DNA from 3 places in the Lysinibacillus sp. NPDC096382 genome. Region 1 is predicted to be linked to each of the others. Evidence: riboswitches for the same ligand, from Rfam matches in the RefSeq annotation. Region 1 holds a riboswitch; each other region holds the start of a gene.

Region 1 (6,063 bases):
TAATGATGATTTTTAGTGCGAAATAGATTGGTACGATAATATTAACGATAAATAAAAATGGTTAAATTCTCAAAAGAGGGTGGATCACGAATGTCTGAAAAAAATCAAACAAACAATAGTTCTGTAATTTCTTTAACGGTTGGAATTCTATCATTGCTAATACCTTTTATTGGTTTAATCTTAGGCATTATAGGAATAATATTTTCAAGTAAAGCTGTAAAAGAAATTAATACAACCAATGCAAGTGGTAGAGGATTAGCAACTGCAGGTTTAATTTGTAGTATAATAGGGATCATTTTACAAATCCTAGCAATTTTGGGGTATGTAGCTTTTTTCTCAATGACGGTAGTTAAATATTAACAGCTAAATAGAGCGCAATTCGTGCTCTTTTTTATCTGTGCGATTTTCAATACTTTTGTCCCCCTAAAGGGAACTCGTTTATTTGACCCGAGCAATTTTTTTCTTTTACGTAAGCGTCTCCCCCTTTTCTCACAAAAAAATCCACCTCCATGTTTTTCCAACATGGAGGTGGACTTAGCATTACAAATCATCAAAGCCGTTATCTTCTACATTAACCTTTACATACTGGCGAGAACGCTGCTCGAAGAAATCTGTTTTTCCTAAGTCAACATCCTCATACGCTTTCACCCATTTCAAAGGATTTTTGCGATAGCCTTCAAATGGGCGCTCCACGCCAAGCTGATTGCAGCGTATATTGGCATAGAAATGTACATAATCATGCACATCTTCTACATCTAGACCATCAACTTTATCGCCAATTACTTCATTAGCCCAATCGACTTCTAGTTGAACAGCTTCACGGAAGATCTCTTGTACACGAGCTGCCCTCTCAGGTGTATCGTATTGAGGATATTCCTCTAATAGCTCCTGATAAATCTTCACAAATAAATCCACATGTAGCTGCTCATCGCGGTTAATATAATTGATCATCGTTGACGAGGCCACCATTTTTTGATTGCGTGCTAAATGATAGAAGAACGCGAAGCCAGAATAGAAGAATAACCCTTCTAAAATTACATCATAGACAATCGCTTCTAGCATATTTTCAACAGATGGTTCCTCGGAAAATGCTTGGTAGCCTTTAATTACGAAGTCATTGCGTCGCTCTAGTACCGGCTCTGTACGCCAAAAGTCAAACGTACGATCCTGCTCATCTTTGTTCACAATACTTGATAACACATAAGAATAAGAGTGATTATGAATAACCTCTTGTTGCGCTAAAATAATCATTAATGCATTTAAGCTTGAATCTGTTAAATAATCCGCTACTTTCCCTGCAAAATCAGTTTGCACACTGTCTAATAGTGCTAGTAAGCCAATAATTTTTAAAAAGGATTCCTGTTCATCTGCTGATAGCTGTGGAAACTGCTTCACATCATTGCTCATATTAATTTCGAACGGTGTCCAGAAGTTACCGAGCATTTTTTTATACTTAGGATAAGCCCAGCTAAAACGCACATCATCCCAGTTTAAAATGTTAGAAGAGCGCCCGTTGACAATTCCTGTTGAACGGTTCGGTGCATCCTTGTCCATAATTTGTCGTTTTGTAATAGTTGTCATTGTTACTTCCTCCTAGCTCGCGCAAGACTCACATTCTAGCAATTCTACAGACGTTGAGCGCACGTAATAAGTCGTTTTTACACCGCTCGCCCAAGCATTCATATGCAATGCTAGTAAATCTTTCGCCTTAATCGTATTTTGAACATATAAATTAAGTGAAATGCCTTGGTCGATATGACGTGCTCGTGCAGCATTTTGCTTGATTGTCCAATTTTGATCGATGAAATAAGCAGATTTATAATACCAAGTCGTTACAGGTGATAAATCTGGTACTGTTACTGGAATTTTATAATCCTTCTTCTCCTCTGAATAACTCTTTTGGAAAATTGGATCAATCGTAGCCGTACTGCCCGCTAAAATGGACGTTGAAGAGTTCGGTGCAACTGCCATTACATAGCCGTTACGCATGCCTTTTTCAGCAACCGCGGCGCGTAAAGCGTTCCATTTATCGCTGTCATAGCCACGTTTGTCAAAATACGCACCCGTATGCCAATCTGAGCCATCAAATAATGGGTAAGCTCCTTTTTCACATGCCAAATCGTTAGAAGCACGAATCGTTAAATACGCAATTTCTTCATATAGCTTGTCCGCAAATTCTACAGCTTCCTCTGACTCCCATTGAATTTCTTTCAGAGCTAATAAATGGTGCCAGCCAAATGTGCCAAGCCCAATACCACGGTAGCGTAGGTTCGTACGCTCTGCTTGTTTTACTGGAATTGTATTTAGCGCAATAACGTTATCTAACATACGTACTTGCACTGGGATTAATCGTTCTAGAACACCGGCCGGTACTGCTCTACCTAAATTAATAGATGATAAGTTACATACAACGAAATCTCCAGGCTTGCGACGTGTTACGATGACATCATCTTCTAGTGTAATAGATTCGAATTCAGTAGCCGACATATTTTGGAAGATTTCTGTACACAGGTTCGAACTGTAAATCATCCCTTCATGCTTATTCGGATTCATACGATTTACTTCATCACGATAGAACATAAACGGCACGCCTGTTTCTAGCTGTGAGCGCATAATACGCTTCATAATATCTATAGCTGGTACGACTTCACGACTTAACAATGGATTCGCGATACATTCCTCATATTTAGTACGGAAAGAACCGTCACCCTTTTTCTCATCGTAGAAATCCTCTAGTGAGTAGCCCATAACCTCTCGTACTTCATGTGGGTCAAATAAGTGCCACTCCCCACGTGCCTCAACAGTTTCCATAAATATATCCGGTAAGCATAGCCCTGTGAAAATATCATGGGCACGCAGACGTTCATCCCCATTGTTTAAGCGTAAATCTAAAAACGTAAAGACGTCTTTATGCCAAACATCTAGATAGACAGCAATAGCTCCTTGTCGTTGCCCAAGCTGATCGACTGAAACCGCCGTATTATTAAGCTGTTTAATCCATGGTAAAACGCCACTTGATGCACCTTTAAAACCTTTAATAGATGAGCCTCGGCTACGAATTTTACCCATATAAACACCAATACCGCCGCCGTATTTCGATAATGTTGCGACATCTGTATTCGTGTCATAAATGCTTTGTAAACTATCATCTACTGTATCGATAAAGCAACTTGATAGCTGTCCATGTGTTTTACCTGCATTCGATAATGTCGGTGTGGCAACAGTCATATATAAATTACTCATTGCCCAATAAGATTCACGGACTTTTTCTAAACGATTTTCTGTTTCATCCTGCATCAGAGTCATCGCAATGACCATCCATCGTTCCTGCGGTAATTCCACTGGTATTTTCGTGTAATCACGGACTACATAGCGGTCCATTAATGTTTTTAAACCAATATACGTAAACAACTCATCTCGACTTGATTCTAGATAAGAAGCGAGTTCCTGAAGCTCCTGCTCACTATATTTTGTTGTTAAACTTTCATGATACAATCCAGCTTCTGTATAGTGTGCTAAATGTTCTGGGAAAACTTTATAAACATCTTTCACTGAAACTCCACGACGCATTGCAAATTGATCATATAGTTTTTCTAAAAAAATTTGAGCTGCGACAAATGTCCAGTATGGCTCCTCCTCATCAATGAGGCTAAGCGTTTGTAAAATCATCGCATCTGCCCATGCTTCAAATGTCGCATTGTCGTTTTTTCGTAGCCATCGATCCGATAATCTTACAAAACTTTCGAGTTCATCCTCTGTGTAGTTTTTCTTGAGCTTAGCAATTTGTTGCTCGATTTGAATTGTCATGTAACATTCTCTCCCTTTCCTTCTCCAGCAACACAAAAAGCGATCACGCAACATTTATCGGTTACGTGATCGCTGTAAAATCGGAAATGGAAATGAAGGACATGCACACAAAGAAGTGAACAAATCTCTCGCCTCCACTTCTCAATCCCCGAAGAATGTGTTGCTGTCTTGAACAACTCGGCAGGTCTCCTGGCTCATGCTTCCTCCAAACGATAGCCTTCCCGTTCTTCACAGTGGCCAATTCATCATTTGTCAGCACTTACAGTTGCGGGGACAGCTTCGGCCTAAGATGACTCTTTTTCCGAATTCCCTTTTAAACCATATTGGTACCGCTCGTCCAAAATACTATATATAGTGTTTTAACTCCTAAACAAATCTAACATATTGTGTTTATTGTTGCAATAGGTGTTTTGCCCCTTGCAAGTTATAAAGTGCTACATTTTCTCGAAACAAGCCCAATTACAATGCAGTTTTACGTAGTTTTTCAAAATTTCTAGGAAATTTTTTTTGTGCTAGCTGCTCTTTTTCTGGCTGAATTCCTAGCAAAACTACTGCACATGGACCAGCCGATTTCTCGACATCTAACGAACTTTTAACCTGTTGCTCGCCAAAAAGTCGGGTAAATTCGGCTTGTAGACCTTTTGATCCAACTGGCCATACTTGCTGCACTATTCCCTCTTTCCACGCCTGAAAAATAGGTTGGAGCTGTGCCACATCTTCAGGCTGTGCAAGGATTTCATTGCCTACAAGCGGTAGTCCATAGGTGTACCAACTAAGCTGTTCATGCTTAGTTGCTGTGCGTTTTTGCTGCTCACCTAGCATCGTTATAGACAAACCTGATTGTAGAGTCGGCATATTGGACTCTGTACTACCGTCTATTTGCGGACAATTAAGACCCGTCTCATCAAAAACCTGCTGAATGCCTGCAACGTAACGAGACCATGCAGCATCCCCTGAAAAATTAGCGAGTATAATATGGCTTGGTAAAGCATTTGCAGCAAGCTGCTCTATAAAAGTAACACGCGCCGTTAAGTATGCCGTTAATTTGTCTGGAGCAGACACAACATCTTGTGGTTTTTCACCAATAGCTGCGGCATTATCAGATGTTGCAATCAACCCACCTATTTTTATTGCATTTCTCAATGTACTCGACCTTCCTTACGCATAAACACTTTAGAGAGAATTGGCATCGCAATGGCAACAATCACTAGATTTATGAGTGTTGCCAATGGAAGACTAGTCAGTGACGCCCAGTAAAATGCAGGACTAATGATAAAGTAAAATGGTAAAGGTGCAACAACACCATTGAAAACAAGTGCCACAGGCCATTTCCAGAAATGCATTCCTTTTTTATGCATTACCCCAAAGACCCATACAACAATAAACATTTCTACTGCGATAATAATATGTAGTGGCCCATATGGAAAGCCAGTAGTTAAGGCTGAGATAAAATGCCCAATGACTCCCGCAACCCCTGCTAATACTGGAGATAAAAATACAACGCTCAACAATGCAGGTGCAGAGTCAAGCGCAGCAGTTGAAATAAATGTTGGTATTTTAATGACTGCACCTACTGCACAAATTGCCGCTACCATGGCAGTGAGCGTCAATTTCATTAATCTTTGTCGATCCATCCCATTTCCTCTTTCCTTTTATATTTGGCTCGTCATGATAACGTAGGTTGATTTCCGTTCCGGTTGGGCGCTTGGTCGCTAACGCTTCACTTTCACGCAGAGCAAAGCTTCCTGGGGGCGTTCGATGAGCCGTTTCGCTTCGCTGCAGGGTCTCATTTGTAACGCTGATCCCCGAGGAGTCGCCCATCCTCCACCCCAATCAACTTATATGCATGACATACGTTTAGCAAAATGTCATCCTTAAATTCCGTTGTTGGATCAATTTATTAGAAATCATTAATATGGCTCATTACCATATCGTGGGGTTGATTTCTGTTCCGGTTGGGCGCTTGGTCGCTGACGCTTCACTTTCGCGCAGAGCAAAGCTTCCTGGAGGCCCAGCCTCACTCCGATCAACTTATTTACAAAGCATACGTCCTGCAAATCTCATCCCCAAATGAAAGGCCTAATAAATTTTTTTAAAACTATATTATTTGATTTGTTCCCCGATACCGTACCAAATGCGTACGACTTGTTCAGCTTCAGCGAATAATACCTGGTACAAACGCCCACATGTATCACGCAACAATCGTGCCTGTTTTTCCATTGGCACAACTCCACGACCCATATCGGTCACTATTAT
Region 2 (6,063 bases), on a different contig from region 1:
TGCTCACTAGGATAAGATGTATTGGCAGGTGCTGCTGCATTATATGGTGGAAGCACTTGAGATTTTAAATCTGGATGTTTAAAATCCACACCACCATCGATAACAGCTACTTTTACATCATTGTTGCCTGCTAATTCTAGTGCTTTATCAATTTGAAGTAGACTCAAATGGTACATATCCTGTTTCTTTGGATCTACTGCTGTGCCAAAGGAATGATACACGTAGCTTGGAGATACTTTTTTAACTCCTTTTTGTTTCACATAATATGAAACTGCTTTTTCTAAATCTGTTCCTTTGTTCAGTTGGATAACATCGTATCCTAATGAAGGAATAGAGCGGATCACTTTTGCGCCAATTTTTTTGTGCACATTCTTATCAAGACCGGAATGTTTGACGATAATCGTATCCTGACTAATCCATTCTTTTTGATTCTTAGATGTTTGATCCTTATTGCTAGCTACTTTCACTAACTCTTGGTTCTTCGCTGTTTTTTGTGGCGCTTCAGCAAAGGCAGAAGTAGCAGGAACCATTAGTGCTGCAGTTGCTACTAAAGCAACTGATTTTTTTTTCCAGTTTTTCAACTGTTTTCCCTCCTTGAGTGTGCCAAATATTTGTGACATCTATACTAATACGTATGACTAATAGAAAAGTTTCGTAATAAGTATATATTTTTCCAAAAGCACCATTCTACATTTTACCATATTTCCCCCATTATAAAAATATGTAGAAGAGAGGTCGAAACATTCTACTCGATTTGTGAGATTGGAGTAGGAGCTTGGATTCAACCATAATTGAATTGTACCAACTATGAACAAATTGTCTTAAAGCTGCTCAAGAAGTCTGTGTAAATCTTTCTTCGAACGGGGCATTTTAATGTTTTTTTTAAATAACTTTTTCTTTTGCAAGGCAATGGCCATTTCAAAGACCCATGGGCGTTCAAGATGGGCTCTTTCAAGCAAATCCTCTTGGAAGAACATTGCAACTGGATCTCCATTATAAATAATTCTCCCAGCTTCCATCACGATTATTTGATCTGCCCATTCATAGGCTAATGAAATATCATGCGTAGCTAGTAAAATTGTTCGTATATCGTTCTCTAACGTAGCTAAATACTTTAAAACTTGTGCACTATAATAATTATCTAGTCCAGCTGTCGGTTCATCTAATAATAAAACGGAAGGTTCCATTGCAAGTACTCCTGCCATTGCGACACGTTTTTTCTGTCCAACACTTAAAAAATGGATCGGTTTATCTAGCAATGCTTCGACTTCGGTTTGAGCGACAGCCCACGCAATTTTCTCTTCAATTTTTTCAGTTGTCCAGCCAAGATTCAAAGGACCAAATGCAATATCTTGCTTAACTGTGCCAGAAAAAAGCTGATTGTCGGCATCCTGAAAAACAATACCAACCTGTTGGCGCAATTTTTTTAATGCTTTTCTACTATAGTTCAGGTCATTGCCACAAAAGGATATACTTCCAGCGGTAGGCTTCAAAATACCATTTAAATGCTGAAATAACGTTGATTTTCCAGCTCCATTATGACCGAGTAAAGCGATTTTTTTCCCCTTTGGAATTTGAAGTGTAATATCTGTTAGGGCATAAGTTCCATCTGCATAAGCGTAGGATAAATGTGTTAAATCAAAGTATAAATCTGTCATCAGAAAAACCCTCCATAAATGATGAGGAGTATAAAAATAGTAGCAATACCTACCCAATTTTTCGCGTTATAGGTAACATCGTCTTGCCAATAAACAGTTTCGCCACCACGCGCTTCCATCGCATTGTTTAGCTCACGACTTCGTTGGAACATCTCGACAAATAAAGCTGCAATTAACATTGATACCGAACGGAGCCACTGCATAGGGGAGCTGTATCCTAGACGAGCCTGCTGGGCAAGATGAATTTTTTGCATACTATCTAAAAAGATAAAAATAAAACGATACGTTAGCTCTACTAGCTCTACAAATAGAGTTGGAAGTCGCCATTGTCTTAGCACGTAACAAATAGATTGGACTGATGTTGTGAGAATTAAAAAATACAAACAGCTAATGCTGCCAAGGACGATGAAAAAAAGCTGTTGCGCTGTCACGAGGCTCGCTCTGCCGATAAAAATCGTCCAACTATTAAATGAAAATGACCAAATATACGTTGGTAACGTGCTAGTTGTTGGCGCTATAGAAATTAAAATTGACACTAAACTTGATAGTAAAAAAAATCCAGGTAGCAATAGTAATTTAGCATAATATTTAGCAGGGATTTTTGCGCCTAAAATGATAAAAGCACTCATCACAATAAATGTAATGAGTGACATTCGTTCATCTCTCATGATAAGCGACAATATAAGTAGTCCAAGGGATAACGTCGTTTTTTCTAACGGATGAACAGACGCTAATTTATTCAAATAAGCATACTTATCAATGAGTAACATCGCTTAACCCTCTTTATGTTTGCCACGCATTAAGCCAATGAAATAGCCGATAAATCCAGCGCCAATAGCAGCTTGTAGTGCGAATAATAAGCTTTCAATTTCACCACTTGGTGGCTCCCATAAGCTTTCAAACCATGGCTCGTAGCTAGCATCAATTTCACTAATTGCTGCTTCCGCTTCACCATCAGCCCCCTCGAATTCTGCACCTTTTTGAATAAATAGGGGGATAATTGCTAGGAACACAACAATGGCTAAGAGCAGTAAGTTCTTTTTCATGTTAGTGAGCCTCCTTTGTTGAGAAAACACGTAGAGCTTTTAATTCACTCACATTGTATTTTTTCAGAAAATTCATAACGATCACTGTTAAAATTCCTTCACTAACAGCAAGAGGAATTTGTGTTAACGCAAAAATACCAGCAAATTTTGTGAATGAAGCCATAAAGCCACCGACTTCAGAAGGGAAGGCAAGAGCTAGTTGCACTGAAGTGACAACATATGTACCTAAATCACCAAGCATTGCTGCTAAAAAGACGGCTACTGAAAATGATAATCCCAGTTTTTGTGAGCCCTTAAATACATAGTAAGCGATAATAGGGCCCATAATTGCCATGGAAAAGGTATTTGCCCCTAATGTTGTAAGCCCACCATGTGCTAACAGTAAAGATTGGAATAATAATACGATTGTTCCGATAACACTCATCGCTAATGGTCCAAAAAGAACTGTCCCAAGTCCAACTCCAGTTGGATGCGAACAACTCCCTGTTACAGAAGGGATTTTTAAGGCAGATAGTACAAAGGCAAAGGCACCCGATAGCCCTAATATCATTTTTGTTTCAGGATTTTCTTCAATGGTTTTTCGAATAGAACGTAATCCTAAAATAATAAATGGAATCGATACGACCCACCAAAAAATCGCCCATTCAATTGGCAAAAAGCCCTCCATAATATGCATCGCAAATGCGCGATTTGGCACGAATAAAAATGCCAATAAGAAATAACTAAGCTTCCAACCTGAAAATTTCAAGAATCTCTCCTCCTAGCTTTAAAATTTTTCGAATTAGTATGCGATCGATAAAATTTCGCCTTGGCGTAATTGTAGCTGCCGCTTCGCTTTCGCTACAGAAAACATTTGTAGCTGCCGCTTCGCTTTCGCTACAGAAAACATTTGTAGCTGCCGCTTCGCTTTCGCTACAGAAAACATTTGTAGCTGTCGCTATGCTTTCGCTACAGAAAACATTTGCCGCTGCCGCTTCGCTTTCGCGCAGATAAACAATGCGTCCGGATTTTGAATTGTGCAAGCACAATTCATTCCTTTCAAAGTCCGTGACATCCGCCGGAAGCTTTTTTTCATTCAGTAGGTGTTTTGGCCCGGTTGGAACCATATCTGTACTCATCTACTACCTTGAGATGGAGTCTCTTCTGAATGAAAAAAAGCACTTCTCCGATAGTGGAAAAGTGCATGCTAAAAAAGCAAATAAAATTCTAATCTGCTAAGCCGCACACCCATCCTCGTAGGTTGAAACGATCACATATTTTTCGGCAGGTCTCCTGGCTTTAGTTCAACGTTTTATAGGCCTTCCCATCCTTTGGACAGTGACATTCTCTATAAAACTCCCTAGTACAGTGGCGGGACCGCGCCGGACTTGAACCGGCTTCCCTTTTAAGCGAAATGCTGAACAATTCGCACCGAAAAAAGATGAAGTTGTGAGATTTCACGACAAAGTGTAACATGAATTTCCATATATATGCTATGATTTTTATAGAAAAATTTTAAATTAATAGTCTACGTCGAAAATTTAGATAAATCAAAAAGAAATGTCGCGTTTTTCTATAGAATTTTAAAAAAATTGTCACAAATTAAGAAAGTAATATTGAAATTTTTAAAAAATAAGCTATGATAGAAACAGTTTTCAATTACATTAAAATTCTTTCAGCAAATGTCTTTTGTAGCGAAAGTGAAGCGTTAGCTACAGAAGTCTCCTACCTCTATAGATGGTAAGATGAATGCTGATTTAAGTTCTTTTCAGCGGGTGTCAAAACACCTGTACTTGCTGAAAGAAGTTAAAGCCTCCGGCGGCTGTCATGCAATTATGCCGAGGCATACTTGATATATTAAAAATTCATATAAAACGTCCATAAGTGCTTGAATATTCAAGATAATAGGGAAATCGGTGAAAGTCCGATACAGCCCCCGCTACTGTAATAGCTGATGAAATCGCGGATGCCACTAGTGAAAACTTGGGAAGGCGCGAAAGTAAAAGGAAGCTTAAGTCAGGAAACCTGCTTATGGGATGATGCATGCAAACTTTTCGGAGGGAGAAGTTGAAGCAAGAGCGAGTACCTGTATATATTCGTTTTTATTTGGCTTCTACTAAACCTTTACTCTTCGTCTAGAGTAAAGGTTTTTCTTTTTCCTAAAAGCAAATGAGGGGAGAACGACTATGACAACTTGGAATTTAGAGGGGATGAAAACACATCTTTTTATTTGTAATGGTAGTAGCTGTATGAAAAAAGATGCTGAGGACATTACACAGGCGATCCGTGATGAAATACAGTTGCTGGCGCTTGATAAGGAAATACATACGACGAGAACTCGCTGTAATGGCAGATGTAAAGATGCTTGTGTTGTCATTGCATATCCTCAGGGAAATTGGTACCGTGTGCCAACAACGGAGCATGCGAGAGCACTCGTACAAGATTTAAATCATGAGTCGTTACATAATGAGCATGTCTTTACATTGCGGGAAGGTTCGTTACAGCGTACAGCACAAACAACAGCCATTAAAGGCATTGAAAAGGTGAAAGAGGGGTAACGAAATGGCACAAAAAGGTAAGATTTTCGTAGTTGGCTTTGGTCCTGGAGATTTTAAACATATTACGACTCGTGCTGTGGAGGCACTACAACAAAGTGATATGATTATAGGCTATAAAACGTATGTTGAGCTTATTCAGGATTTAGTTAGTGCAAAGTCGATTATTAGTACTGGTATGACGGAGGAAGTTTCACGTGCACAGGAAGCGGTACGTCAAGCAGAGGCTGGAAGTATCGTATCGGTCATTTCTAGTGGAGATGCCGGGGTTTATGGGATGGCAGGATTAGTGTATGAGGTATTAATCGAGCTAGGCTGGACAGAGGCAACTGGTATCGAGGTAGAAATTGTTCCAGGTATTTCAGCTATTAATTCGTGTGCAAGTTTACTAGGTGCTCCAATTATGCATGACGCCTGTACCATTAGTTTAAGTGACCACTTAACACCTTGGAATTTAATTGCAAAAAGAGTAGAAGCGGCAGCAATGGCGGATTTTGTTATTGCTCTTTATAACCCGAAAAGTGGCCGTCGTACGAGACAAATTGTAGAGGCACAAAGAATTTTATTGGAATATCGTTCGCCAGATACACCAGTTGGACTTGTGAAAAGCGCATATCGTGACCGTCAGGAAATAACGATGACTACTTTAGCAGAAATGCTTGAACATGATATCGGCATGTTAACGACAGTTATTATTGGGAATTCAACAACATTCTTCTACGACAATAAGATGATTACGCCACGTGGTTATCAGCGTAAATATACACTTGGTGATGAAAAACAATCGTTACGACCACATCAACGACTCAAGGAAGAAAATGAACC
Region 3 (6,063 bases), on a different contig from region 1:
GTTGAGCATTTCAAATTCAACCATTTGAAATGATTCTAGTAAACTTTCTTAAAAAACACGTTTTGCTGTAATATAATGCTCTTTATAATAGTCAACCATTAGTACTCTTGTAGTAATACCACTTGAACTTGGAATGATAATACGTTGATCTCCGGCATAGATAGCTACTAGTGAAGGGGTTTTAGAGCCTTTAACACTATTAAAGAACACTAAATCACCCTTTTTTAAATTGGTACGTGAAACCGTTGTTCCAACATTCATTAGTTCCTTTAAATTGGTTGTACCAAGTTTAACTCCACTCTTACGATAGACGAAATCTACATATCCTGGCGCTGTAAAGCGAAGACTTGCTTCATTATTTGTAGAACTCATAGTTACTTTATTTTTATAATTAAAGGCGTTTTCAACAATCTTATCGCCTTTCGTTGCAGGATTAGCTGAAAGTAATGTAGGTAATACTCTACGGGCCCCTACATAATTATCTGTATAATATGGTTTACTATTTAAATCAGAAATAACAATATTTTGCTTAGAATCAGCCATGTGAATCATTTTGTTGTTTCCGATATACATACCAACGTGGTCAGGGTCTGTCCCAGTTTTTTTACTCTTAAAGAATAGTAAATCACCTTTTTGTAATTGATTTCTGTTAACAGACGTTCCTTGCTGTAACATATAATCTTCATTATAAGTTGCAAGGTCAACACCATTTTTCTCGAAAATGTACATAATAAATGAAGCACAAGAAAATTTATAAGGATATGTAGCCTTGTATACAGAATTGCTGTATGTCGCCTTACCAATTAAGCTTTTTCCAGTTTGAATTAGTTGATCTGCTTTCGCATTAACTGCTTGTGAGTTATTAAGGGCATTTGTTGTTGTTGCAGCCTCAACTTCTATAGGTTGAACAGTTGGCTGTACCATCCCCACTGTGCTAAAACCTATCGTCAATGCTAATGTTGTTGTTAAAAATCGTTTATTCATGTTGTTAATTTCCTCCTGAAGCTATTGTTAGGATTAATCCCAATTTGGTTTGTCACTGGAATTAATCGTAGCATGAAAAAGTAGGGCTTCTTTGAGGAAATTGTTACCACGCTGGATGGGGATTCGCTGTAAACACCTGATATAAAAGGCTTCATCGCCTTAATTTACAGTTTTATTACAAATGTTTCAGTTGGGTGAAGTGTTTATGGAAAACGAAAAGTCAAAGGGGCAGGAAGTACAAGTTTTTCTAGGCATTGAAAGATTAAACGACAATCGCTCCTATACATTTACCATGGTATAGTTAGACTATTTCATCTTTGGGATCTAGCGAGAAATAACGGTTCCATAAGGAGGAGTTTCGTTCTAGCTACTAGGAGTGAGCGTTGAACTGTTTCCCACGGCTTGATTTGTTCCACGCTACGCTTTTGAACTAAAGATAAGTTGTTGCTATCACTATAAAATAGTGTGAGATGAGATGTCAGATACAGGCTTTGTGAAATGGTTAATTAGAGAGGAAAGTGAGCGTTGGGGATCAGCATCCCAAATGAGACACTGGAGCGCAAGCGAGATGGGTCATCGAACGCCCCTAGTACCTCTCATTATGCCTACAATTTTACGCACAGCTTTGTGTGTAGATCTTTTTTGCTCTTTAGAAGGCGGATGTCGATAAAATTCAGAAGTCGGATGACATTTTGTTAAAACGTCGTTGCTTTGCTAAAGATTCATACTTTATTTCACTAAATATTTTTTTACAGCATGCCTTCTATTCAACTGTTTTCCTTAAATTTCCTGAATCATCTCTACTCTATTACCGAATGGATCTCTAAATTCAAAGCGATCAAAATGAGGAATAGGAACTGAATCGAAAATTTCTATATGATGTTCGGCTAATACCTTCTTCCAATGTTCTATATTTTCAACTTGATAGGCAATATGAGCTTTTGTCGTTAATCTATCAAAGCCATCCTCTGTCCCTACATGTACCTCCCTATTGCCGACCTGTAACCAAAATCCACCTCGTCCTTTCAACGAATCAGGCTTTTCAAGTTCATTTAGTCCTAATACTTGACAGTAAAAATGTTTCCCTTTTTCTTCTTCACCTTTTGGAATTGTTATTTGAACGTGATGTAAGCCTATAACCATTTTTTCTCCTCCTTTAATTGTAATCGATACTTACTTCTAGGATAATAATGCCAAATCCTTTAATTTGACGAAGGAATAGTTTTTTTTCTCACGAATGTGGCCTTTGTAAAACCAGTAAGGAGAATTAGGGAATAAGCCCATAATAGCCATGAGGCGAAATATCGATCTAAGACAACCGATAAATTCGGAAAAATATCGTCGAAGACTAATAAAACGACTGCATCGATAAGCATTCCAGGTAATGCAATGCAGATAGCAGCCAGTAATCGCTCTGTACCTTTTATTTTTTTTATAGAATAAATAGGTATTGTCGCTAGCCAAACGATTGGAAAAGCTAAAATGTAAGTAGCTATCATGAGGGGAGGTTCTTTAAGGGTAAAAAAGTAATGCCCTATAAATCGAAACACGGCACTTGCTACAAACCAAATCCCAAAACCCCAGCATAAAAAGAATCGCATAGTGTTCCTCCTCTAATTATTTTCCTAGACGATTTAATGTCTCAAGGATTTTTTCGAATTGCTGATAAAATACATCTATATCGAAATCGTCCCGCATCATCACTTGTATGGCCAAGCCATCAATTAGCGCGTTGAAAAAAATGCTCCAAGTTTCCATCGACACGCCATCAATTGGTGATGTATCCCATAATTTGTTTAAAATATTACGCAAATGTTCATTTTCGGCCGCTAAAATTTGTCCAATTTGCTGTCTAATAGTCGGGTTCGTAAAGCCAAAGACGATTAAGGTGAAAAATAATTTATGATAAAAGGCATCATCTTCATATCGACTTTTTGCAGAAAGAAGTGCAGATTGAATCATTTCTTGATCGGTCGTCAAAATCTCATGCCAAGAATTTTCACAGATGTCCTGAACTATTTCGAGAATGATTTGCTCTTTTGATTTGAAATGATAATAAATAGTTCCTTGTGTCACACCAGCTTGCTCAGCAACAGCCTTTAAGGTGAATTTTTCAATCCCTTTTTCTACTAAACTTTGCTTGGCAGCCATTAATAAATCTGATTTTTCAATACCAGTAGGCTTTGCCATTCATTGACACCTCCATTGTTATTAGTTAGTTGGATAACTAACTCAAAAATAACGAAAAATACCTCTGTTTACAAGTGTATTTTAGTAATTAGATGTATAGGGCTCCCAATATGATAGAGTTGGATTGAACAAACGTGAAAATAAATCTACTTTTCTGAAAAATATGTGTTATAGTAAAACATAATTAAATAATGTGTAAGAGTTGGTGCCAAATGAAAGTTTGGCTTAAAAGGGAAGTCGGTGCAAATCCGACGCTGTCCCGCAACTGTATATCGGAGCAAATCACAATTGCCACTGGGGAAACTGGGAAGGCTGTGAGGCGTGTTGATGAGAAGCCAGGAGACCTGCCAATTTCTAGTACACACCAAATACCTACGTGGAAATAGGTGGTGAGATGTGACCGTATCGTCCCTGTGCGACAAAGAATCATGCGATATCTTGTAAGAATTTCGTATTGTTTTTTCATAGCTATTTTTAATTTGAGATAACAGCCATTTTCCAAAAAAAGGAGAGTGGCTTTTTTTTTACTTCTTATTAGAAGTTAAAGCCCCTGGCCGATGTCACGGAATCGGAAAGAAGACCGAAATGACCGACATCGTGTCGGCCCTCATACTGGCCTAAGCACATAGGGCCGATTCCGGACTCAATAATGCCGAGGCATACTTAATGGATCGGAGAGATGAACATGATTTATACAAGTACTATAGTTGGTTATCCGTATATCGGAGAAGATCGTGAATGGAAAAAGGCTTTAGAGGCTTTTTGGAAAAATGAGCTTTCAGAGGGTGAATTTTTGCAGAACTTAAAGGATATTCGTCTAGCCCGAATTAACAAGCAGCTTCAACTCGGAATAGACCTGATAACTGTTGGAGATTTCACACTTTATGACAGAATGTTAGATACGGCAATGATGTTTGGCTTAGTTCCAAAGCGCTTTGATTGGCAGGGAGACAAAGTTGATTTACAAACATACTATGGGGTAGCTCGTGGTAGTAAAAAAGCCGTGGCTAGTGAGATGACGAAATGGTTTAATACAAATTATCATTATATCGTGCCAGAATACGATGGACAAACTTTGCAATTAACAGAAAATAAAATATTGGCAGATTTTTTAGAGGCTAAGGAAGCGTTTGGTATTACTGCAAAGCCTACATTGATTGGCCCTTATACATTTTGTAAATTAACGAAAGGCTATGACAAACTATCGCAGATTACATTCATTTTAGCATTACTACCACTTTATACGCAGGTCCTAAAGGAGCTCGTGGATGCAGGTGCACAGTGGATTCAATTAGAAGAACCACTTCTTGCCACAACATTAGATGAAGCGGAAGTTAAACTTGTTCAAGAAATTTATACACAATTAGCTGCATCAGTACCCGAAGCTAAAATTATGCTACAAACTTATTTCGAATCATTATCAGCATATGAGTCAATTGTAAAACTTCCTGTTCGTGGGATTGGGTTAGACTTTGTGCATGGCTACGGCAAAAATATGGAGTCATTACGTCAATTTGGCTTCCCAAAAGATAAAATATTGGCTGTTGGTATTATTAATGGAAGAGATATTTGGCGTTCCAATCTAGCAGAAGTTAGCTCAACTATTAAAGCCATTGAACAACTAAGTGGCGCAAAAGAACTATGGATTCAATCTTCATGTAACTTACAGCATGTTCCAATTACGACCACACTTGAAACTAAGCTTGAACCAGTTCTTAAAAATGCCCTCGCCTTTGCGGATGAAAAATTAGTTGAGATCATGGAAGTAACAAAATATTTACAGGGCCAAGACAGTCCCTCAAATTACAAACTATCGGAAAGTATGAAGGCGATTGAAGCGTTGAAAAATCATCCGATTCGCCAAAATAAAGATGTTCAAAAAGCGGTTCGAACAGTGTCGATACAAGACTTTGAACGCCATAGCGATTTTAAAGCACGGCAAAAGATTCACCAGCAAGCATTGCAATTACCACTGTTCCCAACGACAACAATTGGGAGCTTTCCGCAATCGGATGAAGTCAAACGTACACGAAGTGCATGGCGCAAGAAACAAATTTCAAATGAGGATTATGCAGTATTTGTAGAACATGAGACAAAGCGTTGGATTACTATTCAAGAGGAATTAGATATCGACGTTCTTGTGCACGGTGAATTTGAGCGCACAGATATGGTTGAATATTTCGGGGAAAAACTAACAGGTTTTGCATTTACGGAGAAAGCATGGGTTGTTTCATACGGTTCCCGCTGTGTGAAGCCACCAATTATTTACGGTGACGTTGCATGGGAAGCACCGATGACAGTCAAAGAAACAGCCTATGCTCAAAGCCAAACGAAACGCTATATAAAAGGTATGCTTACGGGTCCTGTGACAATTTTAAATTGGTCATTTGTACGGGATGATATTTCCCGAAAGGATGTAACATATCAGATTGCTTTGGCACTCCGAGAAGAGGTGGAAGCACTAGAAGCTGCAGGCATTTCAATTATTCAGGTTGATGAACCAGCATTACGAGAAGGCTTGCCGCTTCGTAAAGAAAATTGGGGAACGTACTTAGAGTGGACAGTAAATGCTTTTAAACTTGCTACATCTAGCGTTAAGGATGAAACACAAATCCATACACATATGTGCTATTGCGAGTTTAATGATTTTATCGAGCCAATTAGTGCATTGGACGCTGATGTTATTTCCATCGAAACGTCACGTAGCCATGGCGAGTTAATTTCTTCTCTGCAAGTCAATCCGTATGAAAAAGGAATTGGACTAGGTGTTTATGATATCCATAGTCCACGTGTACCGAGTGAAAAGGAAATGCTAAGCATAATGCAGGATAGCTTACAGGTTTTATCAAAAAATCAATTTTGGGTGAATCCTGACTGTGGTTTAAAAAC

The links. A riboswitch is a leader RNA that binds a small molecule or an ion and turns the genes downstream of it on or off. The one in region 1 is predicted to bind cobalamin.
Region 2: linked by a shared signal. The riboswitch ahead of ACIQZA_RS23850 (hypothetical protein) and the one ahead of ACIQZA_RS12285 (ribonucleoside-diphosphate reductase subunit alpha) in region 1 are both predicted to bind cobalamin.
Region 3: linked by a shared signal. The riboswitch ahead of metE (5-methyltetrahydropteroyltriglutamate--homocysteine S-methyltransferase) and the one ahead of ACIQZA_RS12285 (ribonucleoside-diphosphate reductase subunit alpha) in region 1 are both predicted to bind cobalamin.

What each region holds. Positions count from the first base shown of each region.
Region 1 is NZ_JBIWFC010000007.1:119,211-125,273, forward strand. It holds gene ACIQZA_RS12275 (DUF4190 domain-containing protein) at 91-360, shown strand; gene ACIQZA_RS12280 (ribonucleotide-diphosphate reductase subunit beta) at 541-1,581, opposite strand; gene ACIQZA_RS12285 (ribonucleoside-diphosphate reductase subunit alpha) at 1,594-3,807, opposite strand; cobalamin riboswitch at 3,969-4,156, opposite strand; gene ACIQZA_RS12290 (hypothetical protein) at 4,267-4,950, opposite strand; gene ACIQZA_RS12295 (ECF transporter S component) at 4,947-5,441, opposite strand; gene ACIQZA_RS12300 (bifunctional adenosylcobinamide kinase/adenosylcobinamide-phosphate guanylyltransferase) at 5,911-6,063, opposite strand, start outside.
Region 2 is NZ_JBIWFC010000027.1:38,855-44,917, forward strand. It holds gene ACIQZA_RS23825 (S8 family peptidase) at 1-581, opposite strand, end outside; gene ACIQZA_RS23830 (energy-coupling factor ABC transporter ATP-binding protein) at 822-1,658, opposite strand; gene cbiQ (cobalt ECF transporter T component CbiQ) at 1,658-2,428, opposite strand; gene ACIQZA_RS23840 (energy-coupling factor ABC transporter substrate-binding protein) at 2,432-2,704, opposite strand; gene ACIQZA_RS23845 (energy-coupling factor ABC transporter permease) at 2,706-3,452, opposite strand; gene ACIQZA_RS23850 (hypothetical protein) at 3,427-3,822, opposite strand; cobalamin riboswitch at 3,950-4,134, opposite strand; cobalamin riboswitch at 4,549-4,730, shown strand; gene ACIQZA_RS23855 ((2Fe-2S) ferredoxin domain-containing protein) at 4,870-5,241, shown strand; gene cobJ (precorrin-3B C(17)-methyltransferase) at 5,246-6,063, shown strand, end outside.
Region 3 is NZ_JBIWFC010000034.1:1,060-7,122, reverse strand. It holds gene ACIQZA_RS25155 (C40 family peptidase) at 49-984, opposite strand; gene ACIQZA_RS25150 (VOC family protein) at 1,765-2,127, opposite strand; gene ACIQZA_RS25145 (DUF5367 domain-containing protein) at 2,187-2,585, opposite strand; gene ACIQZA_RS25140 (TetR/AcrR family transcriptional regulator) at 2,602-3,174, opposite strand; cobalamin riboswitch at 3,361-3,540, shown strand; gene metE (5-methyltetrahydropteroyltriglutamate--homocysteine S-methyltransferase) at 3,860-6,063, shown strand, end outside.